One region of the Pseudogulbenkiania sp. AW2-16 genome, then DNA from elsewhere that is predicted to be linked to it. Evidence: predicted binding sites of a transcription regulator. Region 1 holds the regulator's gene; each other region holds the start of a gene.
What was found. The regulator FNR, encoded in region 1, switches genes on or off when oxygen is low (the NO sensors DNR and NnrR bind a similar motif). The targets are predictions, from matches to a motif close to TTGATNNNNATCAA.
Positions count from the first base shown of each region.

Region 2: a site for FNR is predicted at 4,891-4,904, ahead of norV (anaerobic nitric oxide reductase flavorubredoxin). Genes of this name have one in related genera too.
Region 3: a site for FNR is predicted at 3,050-3,063, ahead of ABKF58_RS08420 (DUF3149 domain-containing protein). Genes of this name have one in related genera too.

Region 1 is NZ_CP157668.1:424,596-434,279, reverse strand. Features, by position in the region: gene ABKF58_RS02095 (sensor histidine kinase) at 1-140, opposite strand, end outside; gene ABKF58_RS02090 (ABC transporter ATP-binding protein) at 160-957, opposite strand; gene ABKF58_RS02085 (ABC transporter permease) at 969-1,736, opposite strand; gene ABKF58_RS02080 (ABC transporter substrate-binding protein) at 1,745-2,713, opposite strand; gene ABKF58_RS02075 (inositol monophosphatase family protein) at 3,691-4,479, opposite strand; gene ABKF58_RS02070 (RNA methyltransferase) at 4,621-5,385, shown strand; gene ABKF58_RS02065 (DUF1853 family protein) at 5,363-6,313, shown strand; gene fnr (fumarate/nitrate reduction transcriptional regulator Fnr) at 6,525-7,280, opposite strand; gene hemN (oxygen-independent coproporphyrinogen III oxidase) at 7,414-8,823, shown strand; gene ABKF58_RS02050 (patatin-like phospholipase family protein) at 8,911-9,684, opposite strand, start outside.
Region 2 is NZ_CP157668.1:2,257,732-2,267,415, reverse strand. Features, by position in the region: gene ABKF58_RS11120 (TIGR03862 family flavoprotein) at 1-955, shown strand, start outside; gene ABKF58_RS11115 (2-hydroxyacid dehydrogenase) at 972-1,895, shown strand; gene ABKF58_RS11110 (MFS transporter) at 1,842-3,173, opposite strand; gene ABKF58_RS11105 (LysR substrate-binding domain-containing protein) at 3,351-4,265, shown strand; partial or broken gene ABKF58_RS11100 (RrF2 family transcriptional regulator) at 4,290-4,699, opposite strand; gene norV (anaerobic nitric oxide reductase flavorubredoxin) at 5,002-6,396, shown strand; gene ABKF58_RS11090 (FAD-dependent oxidoreductase) at 6,421-7,536, shown strand; gene ABKF58_RS11085 (YitT family protein) at 7,653-8,264, opposite strand; gene ABKF58_RS11080 (SulP family inorganic anion transporter) at 8,491-9,684, opposite strand, start outside.
Region 3 is NZ_CP157668.1:1,740,169-1,749,852, forward strand. Features, by position in the region: gene ABKF58_RS08400 (glutathione peroxidase) at 1-150, shown strand, start outside; gene trmB (tRNA (guanosine(46)-N7)-methyltransferase TrmB) at 203-883, opposite strand; gene ABKF58_RS08410 (SDR family oxidoreductase) at 904-1,887, opposite strand; gene ABKF58_RS08415 (CDP-6-deoxy-delta-3,4-glucoseen reductase) at 1,925-2,953, shown strand; gene ABKF58_RS08420 (DUF3149 domain-containing protein) at 3,142-3,279, shown strand; gene ABKF58_RS08425 (adenine phosphoribosyltransferase) at 3,436-3,993, opposite strand; gene ABKF58_RS08430 (NCS2 family permease) at 4,008-5,306, opposite strand; gene gmk (guanylate kinase) at 5,479-6,105, shown strand; gene rpoZ (DNA-directed RNA polymerase subunit omega) at 6,170-6,376, shown strand; gene ABKF58_RS08445 (RelA/SpoT family protein) at 6,400-8,556, shown strand; gene thiS (sulfur carrier protein ThiS) at 8,563-8,763, shown strand; gene ABKF58_RS08455 (thiazole synthase) at 8,779-9,576, shown strand.

The DNA.
Region 1 (9,684 bases):
AGCTGGCCGCGCAGCAGCAGGGTGTAGGCCGTCAGCGCCACCAGCGCGCACAGCGCCAGCCCCGCCAGCGCCGTGAGCACGGTGCGATGGCGGGGCCGGTTCAGGATGGGCGGGGCGGAGGGAAGCGACAGGGCTGGCATGCCGTGGATTGTGCGGCAATCAATCCACGGCGGCCAGCTTCATCTCCGCCGCGGCGTGGCGCTGCTGCTCCTCCATCACCAGGCTCCCCAGCTCGCGCTTGAGCTCGTTGAACTCGGCGGAAGACGGATCGCGCGGGCGCGGCATGGTGACGCGCTGATCGCGCTTGATCGTGCCCGGACGGTAGGTCATCACCACGATGCGGTCGGCCAGGTAGATCGACTCCTCGATGCTGTGGGTGACGAAGATGATGGTCTTGCCGAACTCGGCCCAGATGCGCAAGAGCTCGTCCTGCAGGTTGCGCCGGGTGAGCGCGTCGAGCGCGCCGAACGGCTCGTCCATCAGCATGATCGGCGAATCCATCGCCAGCACCCGGGCGATCGCCACGCGCTGGCGCATGCCGCCGGACAGATCCTTGGGGAAGCGGTTGCGAAAGTCCTTCAGGTGCAGCTTGTCGAGCAAGGTGTCGACACGCTCCGCCATGGCGCCCTTGCTCATGCCCTTGACCTCCAGCCCGAAGGCGACGTTTTGCGCCACGGTCATCCACGGGAACAGCGCGTACTCCTGGAACACCATGCCGCGCTCCGGCCCCGGCGCGGTGACTGCCTGGCCGTCTACCCGGATCGAGCCGGAGGAGGGCAGCGAGAAGCCGGCGATGGCGTTGAGCAGGGTGGACTTGCCACAGCCGGACGGCCCCAGCAGGCAGACGAACTCGCCCTGCTTGATGGTGAGGTTGATGTCCTTCAGCGCCACCACGTCGCGTTCCTGGGTGCGAAAGACTTTCTGGACGTCGCTGACGACGATTTGCGGGTTTTGCATGGTGGTGTTCCTCAGTGTTCCAGGCCGCGGTGCCAGCGCAGCAGGTGGTTATTGAGCGCGTTCATCGCGCTGTCGAGCGCTAGCCCCAGCAGGCCGATGGTGATCATGCCGGCGATGATCTTGTCCGACCACATGAACTCGCGCGCTTCCAGGATGCGGTAGCCCAGGCCGTCGTTGACCGCGATCATCTCGGACACGATCACCACGATGAAGGCGGTACCGATGCCGATGCGCACGCCGGTCAGGATGTAGGGCGTCGCCGCCGGCAGCATCACGCGAGTGAACAGCGCCAGCCGCCCCACGCCCAGGTTGCGCGCCGCGCGCAGGTAGATGCCGTCGACGTGGCGCACCCCGGAGATGGTGTTCATCAATACCGGGAAGAAGGCGCCGATGGCGATCAGGAACACCGACGGCGGGTTGCCGAGGCCGAACCAGAGGATGGCGAGCGGGATGTAGGCGATCGGCGGGATCGGCCGCAACAGCTGCAGCATGGGGTTGAACAGGCCGTAGAGACGCGGGCTCGAGCCCATGGTCAGGCCCAGCGGCAGCGCTAGCGCGGCACCGACCACAAAGCCCACCACCACGCGGTACAGGCTGGCGATGGAGTCGTGCACCAGCTCGCCGGACAGCAGTGCTTCCCACCACTTGGCGGCCACCGCCGAGGGCGCCGGCAGCACGATGGGTGAAACCAGGCCGGCGCGGGCGCAGGCCTCCCAGACCAGCAGCACGACCACGGGGACGATGGCGCCGCGCACGAAGGATTTCAGGTGTTGTTGCATGATGATCCTCACTTCACTTTCAGTTCGTTCTTGGCCTGCTGCAGCAGGTCGAGCTTGACCCACTCCACCGCCTTGGGCGTCTTGGCCCAGTGGCCGATGCCGAACTTCTGCATGAAGTGGGTAGTGACGTCGAGGTGAAGCGGGGTGACGTCGTAGGTGTAATCGGCGTTGTCCATCGCGTCGCGGAAGTCCTCGGCGCTCAGCTGGCCCTTGAACAGGTTCTCGCGCACGTATTTCTCGGCCAGTGGCGGATTCTTGTTGAAGGTGCTGGTGGATTCGACGAAGCACTTCATCAGCCGGGTGGCGACGTCGCGCTTGTTGTACAGCTTTTCGCTCATCACTAGCGTGCGCACCGGCTCGCCCATCGGGGTGTCGTAGGGTTTCATCAGTTCACGCCCGAACTGCTTCCGGATCGCCTGCGACGACTGCGGTTCGGACTGGCTCATGGCATCGATCTGCTTGCCTGCCAGCGCCTGGTTGAGGTCGGGGTAGGAGAGGTAGACCAGCTGCACGTCCTTGCCGGGCTTGTCCGACCAGCTCAGGCCGTTCTTCTCCAGTTCGGCCAGGAGCAGCAGTTCCTGCGGGCTGCCACGCGTGACGCCCACCTTCTTGCCCTTCAGGTCGCGCAGGGTCTTGATGCCGGATTCGGCCTGGGCCACGATGCGCGTCCCGCCCTTGGCGAAGCCGGCCACGACGTAGATCGGCACGCCGTTGGCGCGGCCGGAAATCGAGGCGTCGGCGCCGGAGGCGGCGACGTCGACCTCGTCGGCGATGATGGCCGGCATGATGTCGGTGCCCTTGGCGAATAGGCGCTCTTCCAGCTTGATGTTGTACTTGCCACAGATTTCCTTCATGTACGACACGGCGCCGTAGTGGGCGAACTTGAGGTTGCCGAGGCGCACGGTGTCCTGGGCGCTGGCGGCCTGGCTCGCGGCCAAGGCGCAGAAAACTGCGATGGCGGTGGTATGACGCAGCATGGTTTGTCTCCTTCGGTGTTGTACTGAACAGGACACTCGGCGGTGTCCTTGTGGTACTGGTTTGCAGGAAGCGTGCCATGCGGCGATTTTTTGTAAGTTGTTGAATTGTTGTTATTTTATTTTTGACAGGCGTGGGGCGTGGGCGAAAGATCAGACAAGGGGAGGGGAGGTGTGCGGTTTTTCGCACAGGGTAGGGGGCCGTCTGGCTGGGTTATAGGCAATTCCTATAGGGGGCTGAGGTGTGGGGTTTGCCGGTTCCGCCCGGCGGACGGGAAGGGGAAATTTGCGTCGCCAAATTCCCCCTTCACCCCCAAAGGCGACCCCCACCTGCCGTGTGATCCCGCCGGGGCCCGGCTTTGTCGAGGCACCGCCGGAACTCGCGATTCGCTAGCGTCGAATCGCTCAGACAGCCGGCGGTTTAAAACCTCGACAAAGCCACCCGTCGGCACGGCAGAAGGGGGATCCGCTACTGGCGCATTGAGCGGGTTGATTTGATGCGGTGAAAAGACAAATCTGGAGGGATTCCGGCACGGTTGGCCGAAGAGCACGGCCAATGTCTTTGGCCAATGCAGTAGAGAATATCCTCATCTCTTCCTTCGCCTGTTATTCCCAAAGCTAAGACATGACCGATGCGCCCCATCGGCCCTTCTGCCGCGCCGGCTGGATGGCGGATGGCGAGGTTTTAAGCCGTGCGCTGTCTGAGCCGTTCGTCGTTAGCGAACGGCGAGTTTGCACGGCGCCTCGCCAGCCTCCAGCCAGACGGAAACAAGCGGCGGTGGGCTCGCCTTTGGGGGTGAAGGGGGAATTTGGCGACGCAAATTCCCCCTTCCCGTCCGCCGGGCGGAACCGGCCCCCCCTCACCAGCCATATAGCAATAGCCCATAACTTCGCCGAAAACGCTATTCCAGACCGTACCTCCAAACAACAACGCCCCGCCAGCTGACTGACGGGGCGTTGGAAATACGGAGGGAGAACGATCAGCCGACGTGCGGCGCCAGCGTATGCAGCAACTGCGCCAGCACCTTCGGGCTGCCGGCCACGATGTCGCCGGATTCCAGCCAGCCGTCCTCGCCCTTGAGGTCGGTGACGATGCCGCCGGCTTCCTGCACGATCAGGCTGCCCGCCGCGATGTCCCACGGCTTCAGGTTCAACTCCCAGAAACCATCGACACGGCCGCAAGCCACGTTGCACAGATCGAGCGCGGCCGAGCCCTCGCGGCGCACGCCGGCGGTTTTGCCCAGCACGTCCTTCAACATGCCCAGGTACTGGTCGATGTAGCTCTGGTCGGTCACCGGGAAGCCGGTGGCGATCACGCATTCGTTCATGGCAATGCGCTTGGAAACGCGGATGCGGCGGTCGTTGAGGAAGGCGCCGACGCCGCGCGAGGCGGTGAACAGGTCGTTGCGGTTGGGGTCATACACTACGGCCTGCTGGATTTGACCCTTGTGCATCAGGGCGATCGACACCGAGTATTGCGGGTGGCCGTGCAGGAAGTTGGTGGTGCCGTCGAGCGGGTCGATGATCCACTCGAACTCGGCGTTGCCCAAGCCTTGGGCGCCGGACTCTTCTGCTAGAATCCCATGCTTGGGGTAGGCGTCGAGAATGGTCGAGATGATGGCCTCTTCGGCGGCGCGGTCGATTTCGGAAACGAAATCGTTGTGCTGCTTCTTCTCGACGCGGATGGTGTCGACGTTGTGCGACGCGCGCTGGATGACGCTGGCGGCGCGACGGGCGGCTTTCACCGCGACGTTGAGCATGGGATGCATTGACGGCCTCTAGTAAAGACAACTACCCCGCCTTTCCCGGTAGGGAAAGTCGTAGTAGGAAACAATCTGGGTTAAGGAACGAAAAAACCCGGCTCATGGACGGGCTTTTGATAAGCCGTCTATTTTAATGCGAAATGGCGAATGAAGAAACCCGAAGTCCCTGATTTTTTGAAGAACATTCGTGTGGTGCTGGCGCGCCCCAGCCATCCGGGCAATATCGGATCGGCGGCGCGGGCGATGAAGACCATGGGGCTGTCGCGGCTCTACCTGGTCGAGCCCAAGACCTTCCCCAGCCCCGAGGCCGACACGCTGGCCTCCGGCGCGGTCGACCTGTTGCAGCAGGCGGTGGTGGTCGACACGTTGGCCGAAGCCTTGTCCGGCGTCACCGTGGCCTGCGCCCTGACCAGCCGCCGCCGCGAGCTGACCACGCCGCTCTCCACTCCGCGCGAAACCACGCCGGAGCTGGTGGCGCGCGCGCGCGACGGCGAACAAGTGGCGCTGGTGTTCGGCAACGAGACCTTCGGCCTGTCGATCGACGAGGTCGAGCTGTGCAACCGGCTGGTGACCATTCCCGGCAACCCCGAGTATTTCTCGCTCAACCTGGCGATGGCGGTACAGGTGATGACCTACGAGCTGTTCAGCCACACCGGCGTCGACGTCGACTACCTGCGCGCCGAAGCGGAGAGCGCGACGCGCGACGAGGTGGAGGGCTTCTGCGGCCACCTCGACCAGACCCTGGCCGATATCGGCTACTACGAGCGTCGCAACGGCGAGCGCCTGATGCGCCGCCTGCGTACCCTGTTCAACCGCGCCAACCTGCTGCGCGAGGAAATCGACATCCTGCGTGGCTTCCTGAAGCAGGTGCAGCGCGTGGCCCAGCGCGATGACGGCCAGCGCCAGCAGTAGCACTTTCTACCTGCCCTACGCGTACCCGGCGGTGCGCGACCTGGCCTTTCTCCTGACGGCGCCGGCGCCGTGGCTGACCGGCGCCGACATTCTGCCCGAGCGCCTGCTGGGCGACGCCGGACCGGCACTGTTGGCCGAACTCGACCGCGCCCCGGCGGCGCTGGTGGCCTGGCTCGCCGCCCGTCCCACCACCCGCCTTGGTCGCTACGCCGAAAATCTGCTGGCGTTCTGGTTCGAGCTCGCGCCGCACATCGAGTGCGTGGCGGCCAATCTGCAGGTGCAGAATGGCGAGCTGCGCACCGTTGGCGAATTCGACTTCCTGCTGCGCATCGACGGCGAGCCGTGGCACCTCGAAACCGCCAGCAAGTTCTACCTGATGCTGGGCGAAGGGCGCCATACCCTGGTCGGCCCCAGCCTGCGCGATGCCTGGGCGCTGAAGGCGGCCAAGCTGCAGGATCAGCTCGCGCTGTCGCGCCACGCGGCGGCGCAACCCTTGTTGCCGCCCGGCTTCGTCGGCTGCCGCACCGCGGCCGGGCTGGCGGGCTGGCTGTTCTATCCCCATGCCGTGCTGCTCGAGCCGCCGCTGGCCCCCGACCTCCTCACCGGCTGGGCGCGCCCGCTGCTGGCGCCGTGGCCGCGGCGCTCGCTGGCGTCGCGCTGGGTGTGGCTGCCGCGCTTGCGCTGGCTGGCGCCGGCGCGGGTGGACGAGGCCGAGACGCTGGACGAGGACGCGCTGCGCCGCCACCTGGCGGCGGCAGAGGCGCCACAGCTGGTGGCCGAGGTCTTGCCGTTGGGGGGCGGGGACTGGGAGGAAGTGGCGCGCGGTTTTGTCTGCCCGCCGAACTGGCCGCCGCCAGCGCGACTGGCCGAGTTGCTCGACACGGTGCAGGAACTGACCAATGGCAAGGCGGGAAGCGGGGGGCGCTGAACGCCATTCATGCCGCGGTGGCCGGTGGGCCGCCCGCTGACGCTAGGACCGCGGGGGCGCGGAAGGGCTCAGAACCTGTTTACGATCTGCTGCGCTTCGGCGATACGGCGTTAAAAACGACTTTGGAATGCTCATTTACTACTTGTAAACTCCGCATCCTCAGCTGTTTTTGCCTTGTCTCGCTCTAGCTCGCGAGATCGTAAACAGGTTCTCAGTGGTTCGGCGTCGGGTGGGCGTTGGCGCAGCCGGCGACCAACTGCTTGAGCTGCTCGGGCTGCTCCAGCTGGATGTGCTTGTGGTCCACCGCGATCCAGCCCTGCTGCTGGAACTTGGACAGGGTGCGGCTCACCGTCTCCAGCTTGAGCCCCAGGAAGCTGCCGATCTCCTCGCGGCTCATGCGCAGGATGAAGTCGTTGGCGGCGAAACCGCGTACCGTCAGGCGCTGCGACAGGTTGATGAGGAAGGCGGCCAGCCGTTCCTCCGCCTTCATATTGCCCAGCAGCATCATCACGTTGTGATCGCGCACGATCTCGCGGCTCATCAGCCGGTAGAAGTGGTGTTGCAGCGAGGGAATCTCCAGCGCCAGGTTCTGCATGCGGCTGAACGGCAGCTCGCACACTTCGCTGTCTTCCAGCGCGACGGCGTTGCAGCCGTGCACGTTGGCCGAAATCCCGTCCAGTCCCATCAGTTCGCCCGACATGTGAAAGCCGGTGACCTGCTCGCGCCCGTCCTGGCTGGAGATGCAGGTCTTGAAGAAACCGGTACGTACCGCGTACAGTGACTTGAAGCCCTCGCCGTTGCGAAACAGCGCTTCGCCACGTTTCAGGCGCCGGCTCTGGCGGATCACCGCATCCAGTCGCGTCATTTCCTCACGGTTCAGACCCAGGGGCAGACACAATTCGCGCAGCGTGCAGTTGGAGCAGGAGACCTTGAGGGCTTGCAGGGGAACAACAGTCGAGTCAGTCATGCGGCATGTCCGCTTCTGTTAAGTAAGCCTTGATGTTGGTCAAAGCGTTGGGCCTTGATGTCGGTCAAAGCGTTTCTGGGAGGTTTGCCGCAAATTTACCAGTCCACCACTGGTTTTTCCATCGCGAGACATCATGAACACCACCCACCCACCGTTTTCGCCCACACGTTGCGAGTTCGACCGCGCCCTGATCGCCCGTCTCGACGGCGCCGGCCCGCGTTATACCTCGTACCCGACCGCAGACCGCTTCACCGACGACTTCAGCGCCAAGGACTACCGTCACTGGCTGCAGCAGCGCAAGATCGGCGCCAACAGCCGTCCGATCTCGCTCTACGTGCATCTGCCGTTCTGCAACACCGTGTGCTATTACTGCGGCTGCAACAAGATCATCACCAAGGATAAGAGCCGCGCCGACCGCTACCTCAATTACCTGGAGAAGGAAGTCGGCCTGGTGGCCGACGTGCTGGGGCAGCGCGAAAAAGTCATCCAGCTGCACTTCGGCGGCGGCACCCCGACCTTCCTGTCGGATGAACAGCTGGAACGGCTGATGGGGATACTCCGGACCCGCTTCGAATTCTTGGCGGAGGGAGAATATTCCATTGAGATAGATCCGCGCAAGGTGACGCGCGACACCGTGCTGCATCTGGCGCGCCTGGGCTTCAACCGGATGAGTGTCGGGGTGCAGGATTTCGAGCCGCGCGTGCAGCAGGCGGTCAACCGCATCCAGAGCGAAGAAGAGACGCGCGTGGTGATCGACGCCGCGCGCGAGGCCGGCTTCCGCTCGGTCAGCGTCGATCTGATCTACGGCCTGCCGCTGCAGACCCAGGAGTCGGTGGCGGCCACGGTCGACAAGGTCATCGCCATGGGGCCGGACCGCATCGCGCTCTACAACTACGCCCATCTGCCGACGGTGTTCATGCCGCAGCGGCGCATCAACGAGGCCGACCTGCCGCTGCCGCCGGTCAAGCTCGACATCCTGCAGCACTCGGTGGAACAGCTGGCCGCCGCCGGCTACGTGTTCATCGGCATGGACCACTTCGCCAAGCCGGAGGACGACCTCACCGTGGCGCTGCGCCAGGGCCGGCTGCAGCGCAATTTCCAGGGCTACTCCACGCACGCCGACTGCGACATGATCGGCTTCGGCGTGTCCTCCATCGGCAAGGTCGGCCCCTGTTACAGCCAGAACGAGAAGGATCTCGAGAGCTACTACGCCGCACTCGACGAAAACCGCCTGCCGGTGCTGCGCGGCATGGTGCTGGACGGCGACGACATCCTGCGCCGCTCCATCATCCAGGCGCTGATGTGCCGCTTCGCGCTGTCGGTGGAAGCCATCGAGCAGGTGCACGGCATCAACTTCGCCGAGTACTTTGCCGCCGAGATGCCGGCCATCCGCGAGTTCCAGCAGCAGGGCCTGCTCACTTTCGACGGCGACTTCCTGATGGTTGAGCCCAAAGGCCGCTTCCTGATCCGCAACATCGCCATGGCTTTCGACCGCCACCTGCGCGAGCGCCAGACCAAGGCGCGCTACTCGCGCACCATCTGATCCTTTCCCTTCCCGCCACGGCCGCCTTGCGGTCGTGGCGCGCTCTTGCCGCGGCTCTTCGTTGCGCCGCGACGACGTCGCCCCGTGTCAGCCGATGCGCCGCCACAGCCGCATCGTGCTTTTTCTCCCGACTTCCGCACCGTGCTCTTGCAGCCAGGCCTGCGCCCGCTCGCGCCCGGCGGCAAACAACTGCTGCACCAGGCCGTGATGCGGCGTGAGCTTGCTCAGGCTGTCGAGCGCGCCGGTGGTAGCGTCCGCATCGATATGGTGCAGGCGCAGCTGGCGCAGGTGTCGCTCCAGGCGGCCCAGGCCGAACAGACTTCTGCCGGCTTCGCGCTTGGCGATGGCCAGCCCTTGCAACTCGGTATGCAGCGACGAGCCGAAGCTGATGTCGTTGAGGCGGCGCTCGACCGCGCCGGCACGCCCAGGCGTCTCCTCCCACTGTTGCGGCACCAGCGTCACCAGCACGATATCGCGGGCGCGCCCCTGGTAGGCCAGCGGAAACAGCGGCGGGTTGGCGGTGAGGCCGCCGTCCCAGTAGGCTTCGCCGTCGATGTGTACGGTGTGGTGCAGCTGCGGCAGGCAGGCGGAAGCCAGCAGGTGCTCCACGCTCAGCTCGTGGGCATGGAACAGCTTGAGGCGTCCGCTGTTGACGTGGGTCGCGGCGATGAACAGCTGGATCGGGGTGGTGCGCAGCCGGGCGAAGTCGATGCTGCTGGCGATCAGCTCGCGCAGCGGGTTGTAGTCGAACGGGTTGAGCTGGTCCGAGGTCAGGAAGTGCGACAGCTGCAGCAGCCCTTGCAGCGCCACGGGCGGGGCGTGCGCCGCCGGCCAGGGGTAGAGCGCCGACAGCCGTTGCCA
Region 2 (9,684 bases), 1.8 Mb from region 1:
CTTCGTCGGCTCGTCCGGGCGGGTGTTTCCCACCGCGATGAAAGCCGCGCCGCTGTTGCGCGCCTGGCTGCAGCGCCTGCGCGAAGCCGGCGTACGTATCCACGTGCGCCACCGCTGGCAGGGCTGGAGCGCCGACGGCGCCCTACTGCTGAGCACGCCGGAAGGCGACAAGAGGGTGCGCGCCGACGCCGTACTGCTGGCACTGGGCGGCGGCAGCTGGGCCAAGCTGGGCTCGGACGGGGCATGGCTGCCAAGGTTGGCCGAACGCGGCGTCGAGGTCTGCCCGCTGGTGCCGTCCAACTGCGGCTTCGACGTCGGCTGGAGCGAGCACTTCCGCAGCCGCTTCGCCGGTGAGCCGCTGAAATCGGTGGTGCTGAGCTTCACCGACGCGGACGGCCGCGAGCAGCGCAAGCAGGGCGAATTCGTCGTCACCGGGGGTGGCGTCGAGGGCAGCCTGATCTACGCCTTTTCCGCCCCTCTGCGCGACGCCATCGCCGCGCACGGCAGCGCCACCATCCACCTCGACCTGGCGCCGGGCAAGGACCTGGCGCGCGTCACCGCGGAGGTGGCGCACCCGCGCGGCTCGCGCTCCCTGTCCAGCCACCTGCAAAGCCGCGTCGGGCTGAAGGGCGTGAAGATGGGCTTGCTGCGCGAGTGCCTGGACAAGGACACCATGAACGATCCGCAGCGACTGGCGGCGGCGATCAAGGCGCTGCCGGTCAAGCTCATCGCGCCGCGCCCGCTCGACGAGGCCATCAGCAGCGGCGGCGGCGTCACCTTTGCCGCGCTCGACGAGCGCCTGATGCTGCGCCAACTGCCCGGCGTGTTCTGCGCCGGCGAGATGCTGGACTGGGAAGCCCCGACCGGCGGCTACCTGCTCACCGCCTGCTTCGCCAGCGGCCGCGCCGCCGGATTGGGGGTGTGGGAGTGGCTGCAGACGCGCCGCCCCATCTGAAAACGAAGGAAACGCCATGCTCTATCTCTATGCCCCGCAGGATGCCGAGCAGCTGACGCTGCTGCTGCGCCAGGCGCTGCCCGATATCGACCTGGCGGTGTGGCCACAGGAGGTCGACAACGCGGCCGTGCGCTACGCCGTGGTGTGGAATCCGCCGGAAGGGTTTTTCGCCCGCTTTCGCCGGCTCGAGGCGGTGTTCGCGCTCGGCGCCGGGGTGGACCGCCTGCTCGCCCGTTCCGACCTGCCGGCGACGCTGCCGGTGATCCGCCTGACCGACGCCGGCATGGCGCAGCAGATGGCGGAGTACGCGCTGTACGGCGTGCTGCGCTACCAGCGCCAGTTCGACATCTACCAGCGCCAGCAGGCCGAGCACCGCTGGCAGCCGCAGCCGCCCCGGCTGGCGCACGAGGTCCGCGTCGGTGTGCTGGGGCTGGGCGCCATCGGCGCGGTAGTCGCCACCACCCTGGCCGGGCGGGGCTACACCGTGTCCGGCTGGAGCCGCAGCCCGCGCGAGCTGCCCGACGTCGCCTGCCGGCACGGCAGCGCGGCGCTGGACACTCTGCTGGCCGAGACCGACGTACTGGTGAGCGTGCTGCCGTCCACCCCGGAAACGCGCGGCCTGCTCGACAGCGAACGGCTGGCCCGGCTGCCCCATGGCGCGGCACTGATCAACGCCGGCCGCGGCGACCAACTCGACCAGGAGGCCCTGCTCACTCTGCTCGACGCCGGCCAGCTGCGCTTTGCCCAGCTCGACGTGTTCGCCAGCGAGCCGTTGGCCCCGGAGCACCCGCTGTGGACACACCCGAACGTGACCGTCACCCCGCACATTGCCGCCATCACCCTGCCCGGCCCGGCGGTAGCGCAGATCGCCGCCAGCCTGCGGGCACTACGAAGCGGGGCAAGGCCGGAAGGGTTGGTCGACCGGCAACGGGCCTATTGAGCGGACAGAAAAAAACCCGGCAGCGAAAGACTCGCGCCGGGTCCGGAGACCGGAAACAAGAGGAGGAGAAAAATTCAGTTTGTTGCAGCCGGCAGCGGTGCCAGACGACGCAGTCGCAGCGCGATGCCGAGGGACAACAGCAGGCCGCCCGTCAGCGCCAGCACCACCCCGCCCCAGCCACCCGAGCTCCACATCAGGCCCGAGGCCGAGCCCAGGCCGCTGCCGCCCAGGTAGTAGCAGCTCAGGTAGAGCGCCGAGGCCGAGGCCGCGCGCCCGGCTGGCGCGGCGGCCGATCCAGCTGCTCGCCACCGAATGCGCACCGAAGAAGCCAAAGGTAAACACGGCGATGCCGGGCACCACCAGCCACAGCGTGCCGGCCAGCGTCAGCGTCAGCCCGGCCAGCATCAGGCTCACCATGACCCACAACACGTTGCGCCGCCCCAGACGGTCGGCCAGCCGCCCCACCCAGGCCGAGCTCCACATCCCCACCACGTACAGCAGGAACACCGCGCCGACCGCGCTCGGCGACAGGTTGAACGGCGCCAGCGCCAGGTGGTAGCCGAGGTAGTTGTACAGGCTGACGAAGCAGCCCATCAGCAAAAAGGCCGTGGCGAACAACCAGGGCAGGCCGTCATCGGCCAGGTGCAGGCGCAGGTTGCCGCGCACCTCGCCCAGCACCAGCCGCGCCGGGCGGAAATGCCGCGACGGCGGCAGGCAGCGCCAGAACACCACGGCCGACACCAGCCCGAACAGGCCCAGCACCGCCACCGCCTCGCGCCAGCTGGCCCATTCGCTCATCAGCGACAGGAAAAAGCGTCCGCTCATGCCGCCCAGCGCGTTGCCGGCGATGTACAGCCCCATCGACTGCCCCAGCGAGGCCGGCTCGATCTCCTCGCTCAGATAGGCCATCGCCACCGCCGGGATGCCGGCCAGCGCGATGCCCAGCAGGGTGCGCAGCAGCAGCAGTTGGCCGAAACTGCCGGCAAATGCCGCCAGCAGCGTCAACAGCGCGGCCAGGCCGAGCGACAGGTTCATCACCGGCTTGCGACCGTAGCGATCGGCCAACAGGCTCATCGGGATCAGCGCCACCGCCAGCGCGCCGGTTGCAGCCGACACCACGCCGCTCGCCGCCGCCGGCGACAGGCCGAAGTCGTGCGAGAACATCGGCATCAGCGGCTGCATGCCGTACAGCGAGGAGAAGGTGGCGAAGCCGCCGAAGAACATGCCCCAGCTGGTGCGGCGGAAGGCGGGGGTACCGGCACGCAGTCGTTCGTGCACCGGGGCGGTGGGCGGAGCGGGAAAAACAGTGGCGCGGGATACGGCTAAGGCATCGGAAGACATGGTCAAGACTCGGCTGGCGGCCCCGGTCAGGGGCTGGATAAGCCAATGCTAGGACTGGACAAACCGCCAGTCCAATATATATTTAATCGTTGATTAATATGTAAAAGATATCACGTGGAACTGCGTCACCTGCGTTACTTCGTCGTCGTCGCCGAAGAACTCAACTTCACCCGCGCCGCCGAACGCCTGCACATCGCCCAGCCGCCCTTGAGCCAGCAGATTCGCTCGCTGGAAGAACAACTGGGCGTCGCCCTGTTCGAGCGCAGCAAGCGCCGCGTGGCGCTGACCGATGCCGGGGAGCGCTACCTGCAGCACGCCCGCCGCATCCTGGCCGAGGTGGAACAGGCCGCCGACGATGCCCGCCGCGCCGCGCGCGGCGAGGTGGGCGAGCTGCGCGTCGGCTTCACCTCCTCGCTGCCATTCACCAGCCTGTTGCCCGGGCTGATCTCCGACTATCGCCGCCACTACCCGCAGGTGCAGCTGACGCTGCGCGAGATGTTCACCGCGCTGCAGTTCGAGGCGCTGCGCGCAGAACGGCTGGACATCGGCTTCGTGCGTTTCCACGGCAAGGAAAACCCGCCCGACCTGCAACTGCGCGAGATCCACCGCGACCCGCTGCGGCTGGTGATCAACGCCCGCCACCCGCTGGCCGCGCAGCCCCACGCGTCGCTGGAGCAGTTGCGCGACGAGAGTTTCATCATCTACCCGGCCGGCGCCGGCACCGGGCTCAACGTGCAGGTGCGCCAGCTCTGCCTGGCGGCCGGCTTCGAACCGAGGATTGTGCAGGAAGCGCGCGAGGCCACCACCCAGATCGGGCTGGTGGCGGCGGGTCTCGGCGTGGCGCTGCTGCCCTCGCCGCTGGAGTGCGTGAAGATGCCGGGGGTGCGCTATCTGCCGCTCAGCGACGAGGGGGCGTACCTGTCGCTGGGGCTGGCGACGCGCCCTGGGCCCGTTCCGCCGTTGCTGGCGGGGTTTCTGGATTGCCTGCAGAACCGCAAAGAAATGGAGCCGATCAGGAACAGCGCGTGACGCGGCGTCGCCGCGCCGGGTTTCTCAATCGGAGACGAGCCGGATCTCGATGCCCAAGGCCCGCCCCAGCCCCGCCGGCTGAACCAGCAGATCGGCCAGGGTATGGCGCGACAATTCGCCGTAAAAGGCCTCCTGGGCCGCATGCAGCACGTTCATCAGGCGGCACGCCGAGGCGATGCGGCATTGCGAGTGCTGGGGATCGAAACACTCAACCAACACGTTGTCGGTCTCGGCGGCACGCACCAGCTGTCCGAGGTTGACCTGCCGCGGATCGCCCGCCAGGCGCATCCCTCCCCCTTGCCGCGCACGGTGGTGAGATAGCCATGCTGGCCGAGGAAAAACACCACCTTGGTCAGGTGGCTGGCGGAAATGCCGTACGCCTGGGCGATCTCGTTGATCGTCACCAGGCGCTCGCCCGCCAGCGCGCTGTACATCATCACGCGCAGGCAGTAATCGGTAAAAGCCGTCAGTCGCACGATCGGTGCCGTTCCATGGGGTTGTTCAATCAGGCAGGCCCGGTTGGGGTCGAACCTGCATTCTATCTTGCCTGTGGCGCCGCGACAGCGGGCCCAGACTTGATTCTGGCATACGATATAGGCATACAGGGCACGGCAACAGCCCGCTCTTGATATACCTCAAGCGAATTCATGATAACTCATAAGATTCATTTACGGTGAATGTTATGAGGTATAAGATTCATTCAACACGAGTCTTATACCGCAAGGAGCTCTCTGCCATGGCTTTCACCGTCAAAAACAACATCCGCTGGGTTGGTAAACAGGATTGGGAACTGCGTGAATTTCACGGCAGCGAATACAGCACCCATCGCGGTTCCAGCTACAACAGCTACCTGGTCAAGGAAGAAAAAATCGCCCTGATCGATACCGTCTGGGCGCCTTACGCCGAAGAATTCGTCGCCAATCTGGCCAAGGAGGTGGACCTCGGCGCCATCGATTACATCATCGCCAACCATAACGAGATCGACCACAGCGGCGCCTTGCCGGCACTGATGGCGCGCATCCCCGACACGCCGATCTACTGCACTGCCAACGGCGTCAAATCGCTACGCGGCCACTACCACCAGGACTGGAATTTCCAGATCGTCAAGACCGGCGACAGCCTCGACCTCGGCAACGGCAAGCAACTGGTGTTTGTCGAGATGCCGATGCTGCACTGGCCGGACAGCATGGCCACCTACCTGACCGGCGACGCCGTGCTATTCAGCAACGATGCCTTCGGCCAACATTACGCCAGCGCCCAGATGTTCAACGACCAGTGCGACCCGGTCGAACTGCAGGAAGAATGCATCAAGTATTACGCCAATATCCTGACCCCGTTCAGCCCGCTGGTGACCCAGAAGATTCATGAAGTTCTGGCGCTGAACCTGCCGATCGACATGATCGCCACCAGCCACGGCATCATCTGGCGCGACAAGCCGACCCAGATCGTCGAGCAGTACCTGAAGTGGGCCGACGACTACCAGGAGAATCAGATCACCCTGGTCTACGACACCATGTGGAACGGCACCCGCATGATGGCCGAGGCGATTGCCGAAGGCATCCGCAAGGCGGACCAGGATGTCGTGATCAAGCTGTTCAACCTGTCCAACACTGACAAGAACGACGTCCTCACCCACGTGTTCAAGTCCAAGGCCATTCTGGTCGGCAGCCCGACCGTCAACAACGTGATGTTGCCGCACGTTGCCGCCCTGCTCGAGGAAATGACCGGCCTGCGCTTCAAGAACAAGGCGGCCGCCTCCTTCGGCACCCACGGCTGGAGCGGTGGTGCGGTGGAACGTATCGCCAAGCGCCTGGACGACGCTGGTTTCCGCGTGCTCAACCCGGGCATCACCGCCGAATGGCGCCCGAACGACGATGCCCTCGCCCAGGGGGTGCGTTTTGGCGAGGCGTTCATCGAGCAACTGGGCAGCACCGGACAGAATACGGCGGACGCCGCCGCCGCGTGCGGCTGCAGCGGCAAGATGCGCTGCAAGACCTGCTCGTGGATTTACGACCCGCAGCAGGGGGACGCGGCCCAGGGGGTCGCCGCCGGCACCGCCTGGCAGGACGTCCCCGAGACCTTCCTCTGCCCGGTGTGCTTCATGGGCAAGAGCGACTTTGTCCCCGCCTAAGCGACGGCTTCTGGAGAAAACACGATGAAAAAGCCCCTCGTCATCATCGGCAGTGGCCATGCCGGCTACACCCTGGCCCGGGCGTTCCGCCAGCACGACAGCACCACGCCGGTCGTCGTCCTCACCGAGGATGGCGGCGAACACTACCCCAAGCCGCAACTGAGCCACGGCTTCGGGCATCAGGCCAGTGCCGAACGGCTCACCCTGAACAACGCCACCGGCATGGCGGCCGAGCTGAAGATCATGGTGCGACCGCGTACCCGGGTCAGTGCCATCGATTTTGTCGCGCAGAAGGTCACCGCGGGGGAAGCGCAGATTCCCTACAGCGACCTGGTGCTGGCGGTGGGGGCCGAGCCCTTCGTCCCGCCCGTCGGCGGCGACGCGGCGCGGGACATCCTGACCCTGAACAACCTGGAGCAGTACCGGCGTTACCTCGACCGGCTCAACCAGAGCGAGCACGTGCTGGTCATCGGCGGCGGCCTGATCGGCACCGAAATCGCCCACGACATCGCCCAGCACAAGCGCGTCACGCTGGTGGACATCGGCAGCCGCCTGCTGGAGCGGCTGGTGCCCGAGGTGGTCAGCCAGCGCCTGCACGACGTCATGGACCAGGTCACGCTACGCTTCGGCACCGGGGTGGAACGGGTCGAGCGGGCCGAGCAGGGCTACCGCGTGACGCTGAGCGACGGCGACACGCGGGCGGTGGACGCCGTGGTCTGCGCGGCGGGCCTGAAGCCGCGGCTGGAGCTGGCGGCCGGGCTGGAGACGGGGCGCGGCATCGTCGTCGACGCCTACCTGCGCACCTCGCAGCCCCACGTCTATGCGCTGGGGGACTGCGCCGAAATCGAGGGGCAGATCCTGCCCTACCTGCAGCCGATCACGCTGTCGGCCAACGCGCTGGCCAGCACGCTGGCCGGCACGCCGACACCGGTCCGCTTCGGCCCCCTGCCGGTGGCGGTGAAGACGCCGCGCTACCCGATCCAGCTGGCCGGGGTCACCCAGGGCAACGCCCTCGACTGGCAGATCAGCGAGGGGGACGACGGACTGACCGCGCTCGCCCATCGCGACAGCCAGCTGGTCGGCTACGTGACCACCGGCTCGCGCAACGGCTTCAGCCTGCTGCCCAGCCTGGCGCGCTGAGGGAGCGCCGGGCGGCAAGGAAAGGGAAAACCGGACCGGCATCGGGTCGATGCAAGTGCTCGGCCGCGCCCCCGAACAGACCCCGCGAGCGCCGGGCAGCGGTGCGCGGCTGGCGCTCAGGCCGCGAAGTAGCGGCCCGGCTTGTGGTTGACGGCGAGGATCAGGTTGAGCGCCACCGCGCCCAGCACCGACACCAGCACCGCCAGCGGGTTCACCACCCACAGCGCCGCGCTGACGATGCTGACGTCGATCGCCATCTGCAGCTTGCCGGCGCGGATGCCGTACTTGTCCTGCAGGTAGAGCGTGACGATGTTGATGCCGCCCAGGCTGGCCTGGTGGCGGAACAGCATCAGGAAACCGGCGCCCATCAGCAGGCCGCCGACCACGCCGGCGTAGAACGGGTTGAGGCCGTCGATGTGGATGAAGTGCGACTGCAGCTCGGAGAACAGCGACAGCAGTAGCACCGCGCAGAAGGTCTTCACCGTGAAGCGCCAGCCCATGCGCTTGATGGCGAGGTAGTAGAACGGCAGGTTGATGACGAAGAACACCTGGCCGAAGCTCAGCGGCGTGGCGTAGTGGATCAGGAAGGCGAGGCCGGCGGTGCCGCCGGTCAGCAGTTTGGCCTGGGCGAACAGCGCGACGCCGAGCGAGATGAACAGCGTGCCGATCACGATCGCCTGAACGTCTTCGAACAGGGTGTGCCGCGCCACGCGCTGCGGGTGCTCCATGATGAATCCTTGCTGGGGAGTGGCAGAACGGCCTGCCGGCCACCGTCGTCGCCCGCCGGCGGCACCAGGGCACGGTGCAGCACCTTACCCGCTACGACAGCAGCGCAAGTCTACACCAGCACCTCCTCACAAGAGCCCTGGATTCGTCATTTTTATTAAATTAATTGCCACAAATCAAAAATTGTCGGCACAAAAATAAACAACAACCGATCAATCAAGGCTTTTTCTACGCCCACACCACCCCGCTGGTCAGCAGTTCCTCGGCGCGCATCAGCGCCGTGGCGAGATCGGGCTGAATGTTGCGCTCGCCCATTTCCGCCGCCAGCCTGGAGCCGACCAGCAACCCCATCACCTCGGCCCCGGCACCGCACAGGATCAGTGTACGCCGCTCTTCGGCCAACCTTTGGCGCAGCGCCGACAGCGCCAGCAGGCCGGTGGTGTCGAGCAGCACCAGCCGGTGCAGCTGCAGAATGATCACGCGCGCGTCCGGCGCGTCGTGCAGCACCTGCTCCACCGTATCGGCGGCACCGAAGAACAGCGCGCCCTCCACCCGGAACGCCGCGCAGCCCGGCGGCACCGCTTTGCCGGCGATGGAATGGCGCTCGAACAGCTGGGCATGCTCCGGCCGCAGCCGCTGCACGCTGGTATTGCGCGCCATGCTCTGGATGAAGAACACCGCCGACATCAGCAGGCCGATCTCCACCGCGATGGTGAGATCGAAGGCGACGGTGAGCAGGAAGGTCACCACCAGCACCGCGGTGTCGTGGCGCGGAAACTGCGCCGCCTTGCGGATATCCCAGTCGCCCATCTTCAGCGCCACCGCCACCAGAATCGCCGCCAGCACCGCCAGCGGGATGTAGGACGCCAGCGGCGCCGCCACCAGGATCACCAGCAGCAGCAATGCGGCGTGCACCATCCCGGCCACCGGGGTGCGCCCGCCGTTGCTGATGTTGGTGGCGGTACGCGCCAGCGCCCCGGTGGCCGGGATGCCACCGAAGAACGGCACCACCATGTTGGCGATGCCCTGCGCGATCAGCTCCTGGTTGGCGTCGTGCTTGTCGCCGGTGAGGCTGTCGGCCACCACCGCGCACAGCAGCGACTCGATGGCGCCCAACAGCGCGATGGTGAAGGCCGGCGTCATCAGTTCGGACAGCGTCGCCCAGTCCAGCGCCGGGCCGGAGAACGCCGGCAGCCCCTGCGGAATGCCGCCGAACTTGCTGCCGATGGTGGCCACCGGCAGATGGAACAGCGCCACCGTGACGGTCGCCAGCAGCAGCGCCACGAACGGCGACGGCAGCAGCTTGTTGAGCCGCTTGGGCCACAGCAGGATCAGCGCCAGCGAGGCCCCCGACACCGCCAGCGTCATGCCGTCGAACTCGGCCAGGCGCGCCCTGAGCGTGGCGACGATGGCGAAGAAACC
Region 3 (9,684 bases), 1.3 Mb from region 1:
ACTCGCGCCGACACCGATCATCCCCAGCCGGTGAAATGGAACTTCACCAAGTTCCTGATCGACGGCAGGGGGCGGCTGGTCAAGCGCTATGAGCCGGCGGTGCAGCCGCATGAGCTGCTCGACGATATCGATCGTTTGTTGGGCGGGTGAGGCACGCGCCCAGGCTTGCCGTCGAGCGGGCCTAGGCATCGAGATCTCCGGCTCAGTTACGCCGGAAGATGATGTCCCACACCCCGTGGCCGAGGCGGATGCCGCGCTGCTCGAACTTGGTGAGCGGGCGGTAGTCCGGGCGCGGGGCGTAGCCGTCGGCGCTGTTGGCGAGCTCGGGGTTGGCCGAAAACACCTCCAGGATCTGGATCGCATAATCTTCCCAGTCGGTGGCGGCGTGCAGGTAGCCACCCGGCTTTAGTTTCTTCACCAGCTTCGCCACCAGCGGGCTCTGGATCAGCCGGCGCTTGTTGTGGCGTTTTTTGTGCCATGGGTCCGGGAAGAAAATGTGAATGCCGTCGAGCGAGGCGTCGGCCAGCATGTGGTCGATGACCTCGACGGCGTCATGGCGGATCAGGCGCAGGTTGGAAATATCCTGCTCGGCAATCAGCTTGAGCAGGTTGCCCACGCCCGGCGAATGCACTTCGACGCCCAGGTAGTCCTGTTGCGGATTGTTGGCGGCGATTTCCGCCGTGGCGGTCCCCATGCCGAAGCCGATTTCCAGGATTTTCGGTGCCTGGCGGCCGAATGCCTGCTCGAGGTCGAGGGTCTCGGGGCGGTACTCGATACCCCAGCGCGGCATGCCTTCGTCCATGGCGCGCTTCTGGGACGGCGTCAGGTGGCCCTGACGCAGCACAAAGCTCTTGATGTGTCGCTGAAAAGCCGGGTTTTCCATGGCGGTCTTCGTTGGAAAAGTCAAAAAAAGCGCGATGTTACCGAATCTGGCGCGAGGTGGCGAGACATTCCCTTCCTGGCGTGAGTGATGTCGGTCACCGTGATCCTGGCGTGACCGGAACCGACATCACGTTGTCGGGCTCGGCAGGGTGGCGAGAAAGCTCGCCACGGTCGGGTAGCGCAAGCGGACGCCCAATTCCCGCCGCAATCGGCCGTTATCCAGCCGCCGCGACTCGGCCAGGAACGACCACAGGGCAGGGGAGACGGCGGCCTGCACTTCGACCCGAGGTAGGCGGGGGCGTGCGGCATGCCCAGCGCGTCCGCCAGGCGGTCATACCATTCGCCCACCATCAACGGTTCGGCGTCGCAGGCGTTGTAGACACGGATACCACCCTCGCGACGCAGTGCGGCAACACAAATCCGTGCCAGATCGTCGGCGTGAATGTGGTTGCCGTAGCTGTCTTCGTCCGCCGCGATCAACGGTGTGCCGTTGATTAGCCGTGTCGTTGGCAGGCGCTCGGCGGCGTAGATGCCTGGAGCGCGCAGGATCGTCACGGTGGCGCCATGAGTCCGGGCGAAGGCGCGCAGGCGGCGTTCGGCGTCGACGCGCCGCTTGGCGCGCGCGCTTTGTGGATGCAGGGGGGCGGTTTCGTCCAGCCAGGCACCGCCGGCATCGCCGTAGACCCCACTGGTGCTGATATAGGCTATCTGCTGTGGTAGACTTTTCCCCTTTGCCAGCGCGCGCAGCAACTTGCCGAGGCGCGGGTCGCTTTCACCGCGTTCCGGCGGCGGGGCGGTATAGAGCAGGGCGTCGGCCAGTCCGGCCAGACGTGTCAGGCTCCGTTTGTCATCGAGGTCGGCGAGCACCGGCAGGACGCCCAGGCTGCGGGCTTCGGCTATCTGTTTCGGCCGGCGCACCAGCGCCAGCAACCGCCAGCTCGGCGCCAGGAAAGGAACGGCCCGGCGCGCCACGTCGCCGAAGCCTGCAATCAATAGAGTACGCATACACCGCATTTTAGCGAGCTTAAGGTAGAGTAACGAGATGACTGCTCAAGTCAAAGTGCTCCCGAGTGGACACACCTTCCCGGTCGACGACCACGAAACCATTCTCGAGGCGGCCCTGCGTCATGGTGTCGGCCTGCCATACGGCTGCCGCGATGGCGCCTGTGGCGCCTGCAAGGGCAAGGTACTGGAAGGCGAGGTGTGCCAGGATGGCTACCAGGAGAAGGCCCTGCCGGAGCAGGAGCGGGTGCAAGGCTACGCCCTGTTCTGCTGCGCCAAGCCGCAAGGCGACCTGACCATCGAGGTGCGCGAAGTCACCGGCATCGGCGACATTCCGGTCAAGACCCTGCCGTGCCGCGTCGAGAAAATCGAGAAGCTGCACGACGTCGCGGTGCTGAAGCTGAAGCTGCCGGTTTCCGAGCGCTTGCAGTTCCACGCCGGCCAATATATCGACATCCTGATGAAGGATGGCAAGAAGCGCAGCTTCTCGATCGCCAACGCCCCGCACGACGATGCTTTCCTCGAGTTACACATCCGTCACCAGCCCGGCGGCTCGTTTTCCGAGTACGTGTTCACCCAGATGAAAGAGCGCGAGATCATGCGCTTCAAGGGACCGTTGGGCACTTTCTTCCTGCGCGAGGATTCGGATAAACCCATCGTGTTCGTGGCCAGCGGCACTGGCTTTGCCCCGATCAAGGGCATTGTCGAGCATGCTCTGCACAGCGGCATTACCCGTCCCATGGTGTTCTACTGGGGGGCGCGCACCAAGGCTGACCTGTACATGGCCGACTTGGCGGAACAGTGGCAGGTATCCAACGCCAACTTCACCTACATTCCGGTGCTGTCCGAGGCGTTGCCCGAGGATAATTGGACCGGTCGCACCGGCTTCGTGCACCAGGCGGTGCTGGACGATTTCGACGATCTTTCCGGCCATCAGGTATACGCCTGCGGCGCCCCTGTCATGGTGGAGGCCGCGCACCGCAGCTTTACCTGCGAGCTCGGGCTGCCTGAGGATGAGTTCTTCTCGGATGCCTTCTTCCTCTCCAAGGACATGAGCGCCAGCAAGTAAAACGCTGTCGACTAGTGACAAAAGACATGGCCCCGGAATCGAACCGGGGCCATTTTTTTCGCCCTTTGTGCCCGCCTAGTGCAGAAAAACATGCCTTTGACCTACGTCAATTCCCGACATCCTGTCATGGGTATGATGGTTGGCAGTCAAAGTCATCAAGGCGAGCACAGCCGCCACAGGAGGGCAAAATGGAACTCTGGAAACAACTGTTATCCGATGACGTCGGGCTCTTGAGCCTGATCACCATCGTGGTCGCCAGCCTCGTCGTGGGCGTTTGCGTGACGCTGTTCATCCGTAATGTGAAGAACGAGTCGCGCAAGCACTGAGTGCGCGAGCGCTTTCTCCGCTACTTCCTTGGGTTTATGTGTGTGTGCTTGGACGGATACGGTGACTCGCCGTATCCTCTTTTTTTGTGTGCCAGCTAAACCAATAAAAACGGGCCGTGAGGCCCGTTTGCGTTTCCAGTAGCGTGTGTTCCGTCCTCAGTGACCGTCGTAGGAGCACACGGTAAACAGCTCCAGTCCGCTGTCGCGCACCAACTGGCTGCCACCCAGTTCTGGCAGGTCGATGATGGCCGCCGCCTCCAGCAGTTCGGCGCCGAGTTTCTTCAGCAGCTTGGCCCCGGCCAGCATGGTGCCGCCGGTGGCGACCAGGTCGTCGATCAGCACCACTCGGTCTCCGGGTTTGCAGGCATCGGTGTGCATTTCCACCGTGGCGTTGCCGTATTCCAGCTCATACTCCTCCGACACGGTCTTGAACGGCAGCTTGCCCTTCTTGCGGATGGGTACGAAGCCGACGTTCAGTTCGTAGGCCAGTACCGAGCCGATGATGAAGCCACGAGCGTCGAGACCGGCGATCAGGTCGACCTTCTCCTCCATGTAGCGATAGACGAAGATGTCGATCAGCATGCGGAAGGACTTGGGGTTCTGCAGCAGCGGCGTGATGTCGCGAAACATCACGCCCTGCTGCGGCCAGTCCGGTACGGTGCGGATCCGGCTCTTGAGGTAGCCGGACAAATCGAGGCTGTTCAGGTTTTCCATACGCCCATTGCTCCTCAGGCGAAGAAGGCCAGTTTGAAGACCCACAGTGCCGCGATCACCAGCACCGCCGGCTTGAGTTCGGTAACGCGGCCGCTCAAGAGCTTGAGGGCGGCGTAGCTGATGAAGCCGAAGGCGATGCCGTCAGCGATGGAGAAGGTAAATGGCATCGCCAGCGCGGTCATGACGGCCGGGGCCGACTCGGTGAGGTCGTCCCACTCGATTTCCGCCAGGCCGCGGCACATCAGTACGGCAACGTAGCATAGCGCCGGGGCTGTGGCGTAGGGTGGCACGGTCTTGGCGAGCGGCGACAGCCACAGGCAGGCCAGGAACAGAATGGCCACCACCAGCGAGGTCAGGCCGGTACGGCCGCCGACGGCGGTGCCCGCCGCACTTTCGATATAGGCCGTGGTGGAAGAGGTGCCCATCACCGCACCGGCGGTGATGGCGATCGAGTCGGCCAGCAGGGCGCGCTTCAGGCGTGGCAGCTTGCCGTCCTTGTCCAGTAGGCCGGCGCGGTGCGACACCCCGATCAGCGTGCCGGTAGTGTCGAACAGGTCGACGAAGAAGAACACGAAGATCACTCCTAGCAGGCCGGCGTTGAGTGCGCCGTGCAGGTCCATCTGCATGAAGGTCGGCGCCATGCTGGGCACGGATGCAGCGACGCCGTTGAATTTGGACAGGCCAAACGTGATCGACAGCGCGGTCACCGCCAGGATGCCGAGGATGATCGAGCCCGGCACCTTGCGGTACTCCAGGGCCACGATGACGAAGAAGCCCAGGATAGCGAGCAGCGTGGTCGGGTTATGGATGTCGCCCAGGGTCAGGTAGGTGGCTGGATGGGCCTTGATGACGCCGGCGTTCTTCAGCGCGATGATCGCGAGGAACATGCCGACGCCGGCGGAAATGGCGAATTTCAGCGAGCGCGGAATGGCGTTGACTATGGCTTCGCGTACCTTGAACAGGCTCACCGCCAGGAACACCACGCCGGAGATGAATACCGCGCCCAGCGCGGCCTGCCACGGCACGCCCATGCCGCCCACCACGGTGAAGGTGAAGTAGGCGTTGAGCCCCATGCCCGGCGCCAGCGCGATCGGGTAGTTGGCGACCAGCGCCATGATGCCGGTGCCCAACGCGGCGGCGAGGCAGGTGGCAACGAACACGGCGTCCAGGTTCATGCCGGTGCCCGACAGGATCAGCGGATTGACCAGGATGATGTAGGCCATGGTCAGGAAGGTGGTGACGCCGGCGATGACCTCGGTTCTGACCGAGGTGCCGTGTTCCTTGAGTTTGAAAAAGCTATCCAGCAGTGACATGGAAAACCCCTCGAAAATGGCATATTGGTTTGATTAAGCTGCGCATTTTGCAATAGTGGCAGGGGACTGGCTAGTCCTTCGCCAGGACTAGGCCGCTTGGTGAACGTCTTAACCGCTTGAAGTGCTTGTGGTATCCTGAAAAATTATCTTTTGGCGCAGGATGTACGCTTACATGGTTCAGCCCAGCGGTAACATTTACATCGTTATTGCCCCTTCGGGTGCCGGCAAGACCACGCTGGTGTCGGCCTTGCTGGCGGTCGACCCGGCGGTGCAGCTGTCCGTTTCCTACACCACGCGCGCGCCGCGCGAAGGCGAGGTGGAGGGGACGCACTACCATTTCGTGGGCAAGGAGCAGTTTCTTGCCATGATCGAGGCCGGTGATTTCCTCGAGTATGCCGAGGTGTACGGCAACTACTACGGCACCAGCGCCGCCTGGCTGCGCGAGAAGTTGGCCGAAGGTCGCGACATCCTGCTCGAGATCGACTGGCAGGGCGCCGAGCAGGTACGCCGCCTGTTCGATGGGGTGATCACCATCTTCATCGCGCCGCCCTCGATCAACGAGCTGGAGCGCCGCCTGCGCGGCCGTGCCACCGACAGCGAGGAGGTCATCCAGCGCCGTCTGGCCGAGGCGCGTTCCGAGGTGGACCGCGCGGCGCTGTACGACTACATCGTCGTCAACGACGATATCGAACGCGCCAAGCAGGATCTGATAAGCATCATCCGTGCCGAGCGGCTGCACGGCACCAAGCAGATGCTGCGCTACCGCGACGCACTGAGCCGCATGGGCAGCCAGGGCTGACCCCGTTGGTCCCGTGCCCGAAACACTATATAGTCTTGAAAACGATTGATTAGCCGAGGACATTATGGCCCGCATTACCGTTGATGATTGCCTGGATCGTATCCAGAACCGTTTCGACCTGACCCTGGCCGCGGCCTACCGCGCCCGTCAGGTGGCGTCGGGTTCCGCCCCCTTCGTCGAGGCCGGCCGCGACAAGCCGACCGTGGTGGCGCTGCGTGAAATTTCCGCCGGCCACGTCGGCACCGAAATCCTGCATCGCAACAAGGGCTGAGCCGGCGTCCGATGGAAGGCTCCATGAGCGCAGACCTCTCCGCGATTATCGACTATGAGGCGATGATCGACGCCGACGCGGCAGCCTTTCTCGAGGCCGCCGCCCGTTACCTGAGACCGGAGGACGTGCAGCTGCTGCGGCAGGCCTTCGAGCTCAGCCGCGCGGCGCACGAGGGGCAGACGCGCAAGAGCGGCGAGCCCTACATCACCCATCCGCTGGCGGTCGCCACCATGCTCACCGAGTGGCGGCTGGACGTGCAGGGCCTGGCGGCGGCATTGCTGCACGACGTGCTGGAAGACACCGGCGTCACCAAGCCGACGCTGGTGGAGAAGTTCGGCCGCACCATCGCCGACCTGGTCGACGGCCTCTCCAAGCTGGAGCGGCTGGAATACCAGACCAAGGAAACGGCCCAGGCCGAGAACTTCCGCAAGATGGTGCTGGCGATGGCGCGCGATATCCGCGTCATCATCGTCAAGCTGGCCGACCGCTTGCACAATATGCGCACGCTGGACGCGATGCGCGAGGACAAGCGCCAGCGCATCGCGCTGGAAACGCTGGAAATCTATGCCCCGATCGCCAACCGCATCGGCTTGAACAAGGTCTACCGCGAGTTGCAGGACCTGGCGTTCAAGCACCTGCATCCGCACCGTTACCACGTGCTGTCGAAGGCGGTGCGCGCCGCGCGCGGCAACCGGCGCGAGGTGGTGAGCAAGATTCTGCACTCGGTGAGCCAGAAGCTGGTCGAGTGCAATATCGAAGCGACGATCAAGGGCCGCGAGAAGAACCTGTTCAGCATCTACAAGAAGATGCAGGAAAAACACCTGTCGTTTTCCGAAGTGCTGGATATCTATGGCTTCCGTGTGATCGTCAACGATGTGCCCAGCTGCTACCTGGCGCTGGGCGCGCTGCACAGCCTGTACAAGCCCATTCCCGGCAAGTTCAAGGATTACATCGCCATTCCCAAGGGGAACGGCTACCAGAGTCTGCACACCACGCTGTTCGGCCCGTACGGGACACCGGTGGAAATGCAGATTCGCACCCGCGAGATGAACAGCGTGGCCGAGGCCGGCGTGGCCTCGCACTGGATGTACAAGAGCGGCGACGCCTCGCTCGACGCCGCGCACCAGCGTACGCACCAATGGCTGCAGAGCATTCTCGACATCCAGGCCGAGAGCGACGACGCCGTCGAGTTCTTCGAACACATCAAGATCGACCTCTTCCCGGACGAGGTCTACGTCTTCACGCCCAAAGGCAAGATCATCGTGCTGCCGCAGGGCTCGACGCCGGTGGACTTCGCCTACGCCGTGCACACCGATATCGGCCACCGCTGCATCGCGGCGCGCGTCAATCATTCGCTGATGCCGCTGCGCACCGTGCTGCGCAACGGCGACACGGTGGAGGTCATCACCTCCACCCAGTCCAAGCCCAATCCGTCGTGGCTGAGCTTCGTGCAGAGCGGCCGCGCCCGCTCCTGCATCCGCAATTACCTGAAGAGCCTGCAGCACGAGGAGGCAGCCCAGTTGGGCGAGCGTCTACTGAAGCAGGCGGTCAGCGCGCTGGCCTCCACGCCGCTGACGCTGGACGACGCGCTGCATGCCGCTTACCTCGCGCAGTATGGCGAGAAGGACCAGCCGTTCGATGATGTGCTGGCCGACATCGGCGTCGGCAAACTGCTGCCGATCGTGGTGGCGCGCCGGCTGGCCGAACTGGCCGGGGAGCGCACCGGCGAGAACGTGCATATCGGGCCGGTCACCATCCGTGGCAACGAGGGCGGCGCGGTGCAGCTGGCCACCTGCTGCCACCCCATCCCGGGTGATGACATCCTGGGGGTGATCACCAAGGGGCAGGGGCTGCTGGTGCACCGTGTGGTGTGCCCCAATACCAAGCGCGTTGATCACGACAAGCTGCTCGACGTCACCTGGGATAGCACGAAGGAGCGCATGTTCGGCGTCAATATCAGCATCCTGGCGCGCAACGAGCGCGGAGCGCTGGCGGAGATTGCTACCGCCATCTCGCAGGCTTCGGCCAACATCGAGAGCGTCGACACCCAGGATACCCACGTTGGAGACGGTTTCATCCACATTCATTTCCGCCTGCAGGTCGAGAGCCTGGCCCACCTCGGCAAGGTGCTGAACGAGGTGCAGCAGATCGACGTGGTGCAGCAGGCGGAACGGAGATAATCCCGCATGAAGATTCGTGTCAACGGCGAGGAGCGGATGCTGGACGGTGTTGCCACGCTGGCCGATCTGATCGCCGTACTGGAACTGGCCGGCAAGCGCGTCGCCATCGAGAAGAACGGCGAGATCGTGCCGCGCAGCCGCCATGGTGAAGAATGTTTGTCCGATGGGGATGAACTGGAAATTGTCGTCGCCGTTGGCGGCGGTTGAAGAGGGTACGAGGGAATGATGTCGCAGGATCAGCTTGTCATCGCCGGTAAGGCCTATGCGTCGCGCCTGTTGGTGGGCACCGGCAAATACCGTGATTTTGCCCAGACCGCCGAGGCGCTGGATGCCTCTGGCGCCGAAATCGTTACCGTGGCGATTCGCCGCGTCAACCTCGGCCAGAATGCCGATGAGCCGAATCTGCTCGACTTTCTGCCGAAAAACCGGTATACACTGCTGCCCAATACGGCGGGTTGCTATTCCGCCGACGACGCCGTGCGCACTTTGCGCCTGGCGCGTGAACTGCTGGACGACCATCGCCTGGTCAAGCTCGAGGTGCTGGGCGATCCGCACACGCTGTTTCCCAACGTGCGCGAGACGCTCAAGGCCGCCGAAGTGCTGGTCAAGGAAGGTTTCGACGTGATGGTCTACACTTCGGATGATCCCATCGTGGCGCGCGAGCTGGCCGACATCGGCTGTTGCGCCATCATGCCGCTGGCGAGCCTGATCGGCTCCGGCATGGGCATCCTGAATCCGTGGAACCTGAAACTGATTATCGAAGAGGCCAAGGTGCCGGTGCTGGTCGATGCCGGCGTCGGAACGGCCTCGGATGCCGCCATCGCCATGGAACTGGGCTGCGACGGCATCCTGATGAATACCGCCATTGCCGCGGCGGATGACCCGGTGCTGATGGCCCGGGCCATGAAGTTGGCCGTGGAAGCGGGGCGTGCCGCGTATCGCGCGGGTCGCATGCCCAAGCGTTTTTATAGTGCAACACCAAGTTCTCCGAGTGAGGGGGTGATTTCCGCTCGCAAGTAGTGATGCGTAAAGCGCACAAAACACTTGCTTGAGTCGCGTCAGGCTTTTACAAAACCCTGAACGTTGTTAAAATATTTGTTTTCTTCAAGCATTTAGCTTCCAGAATTT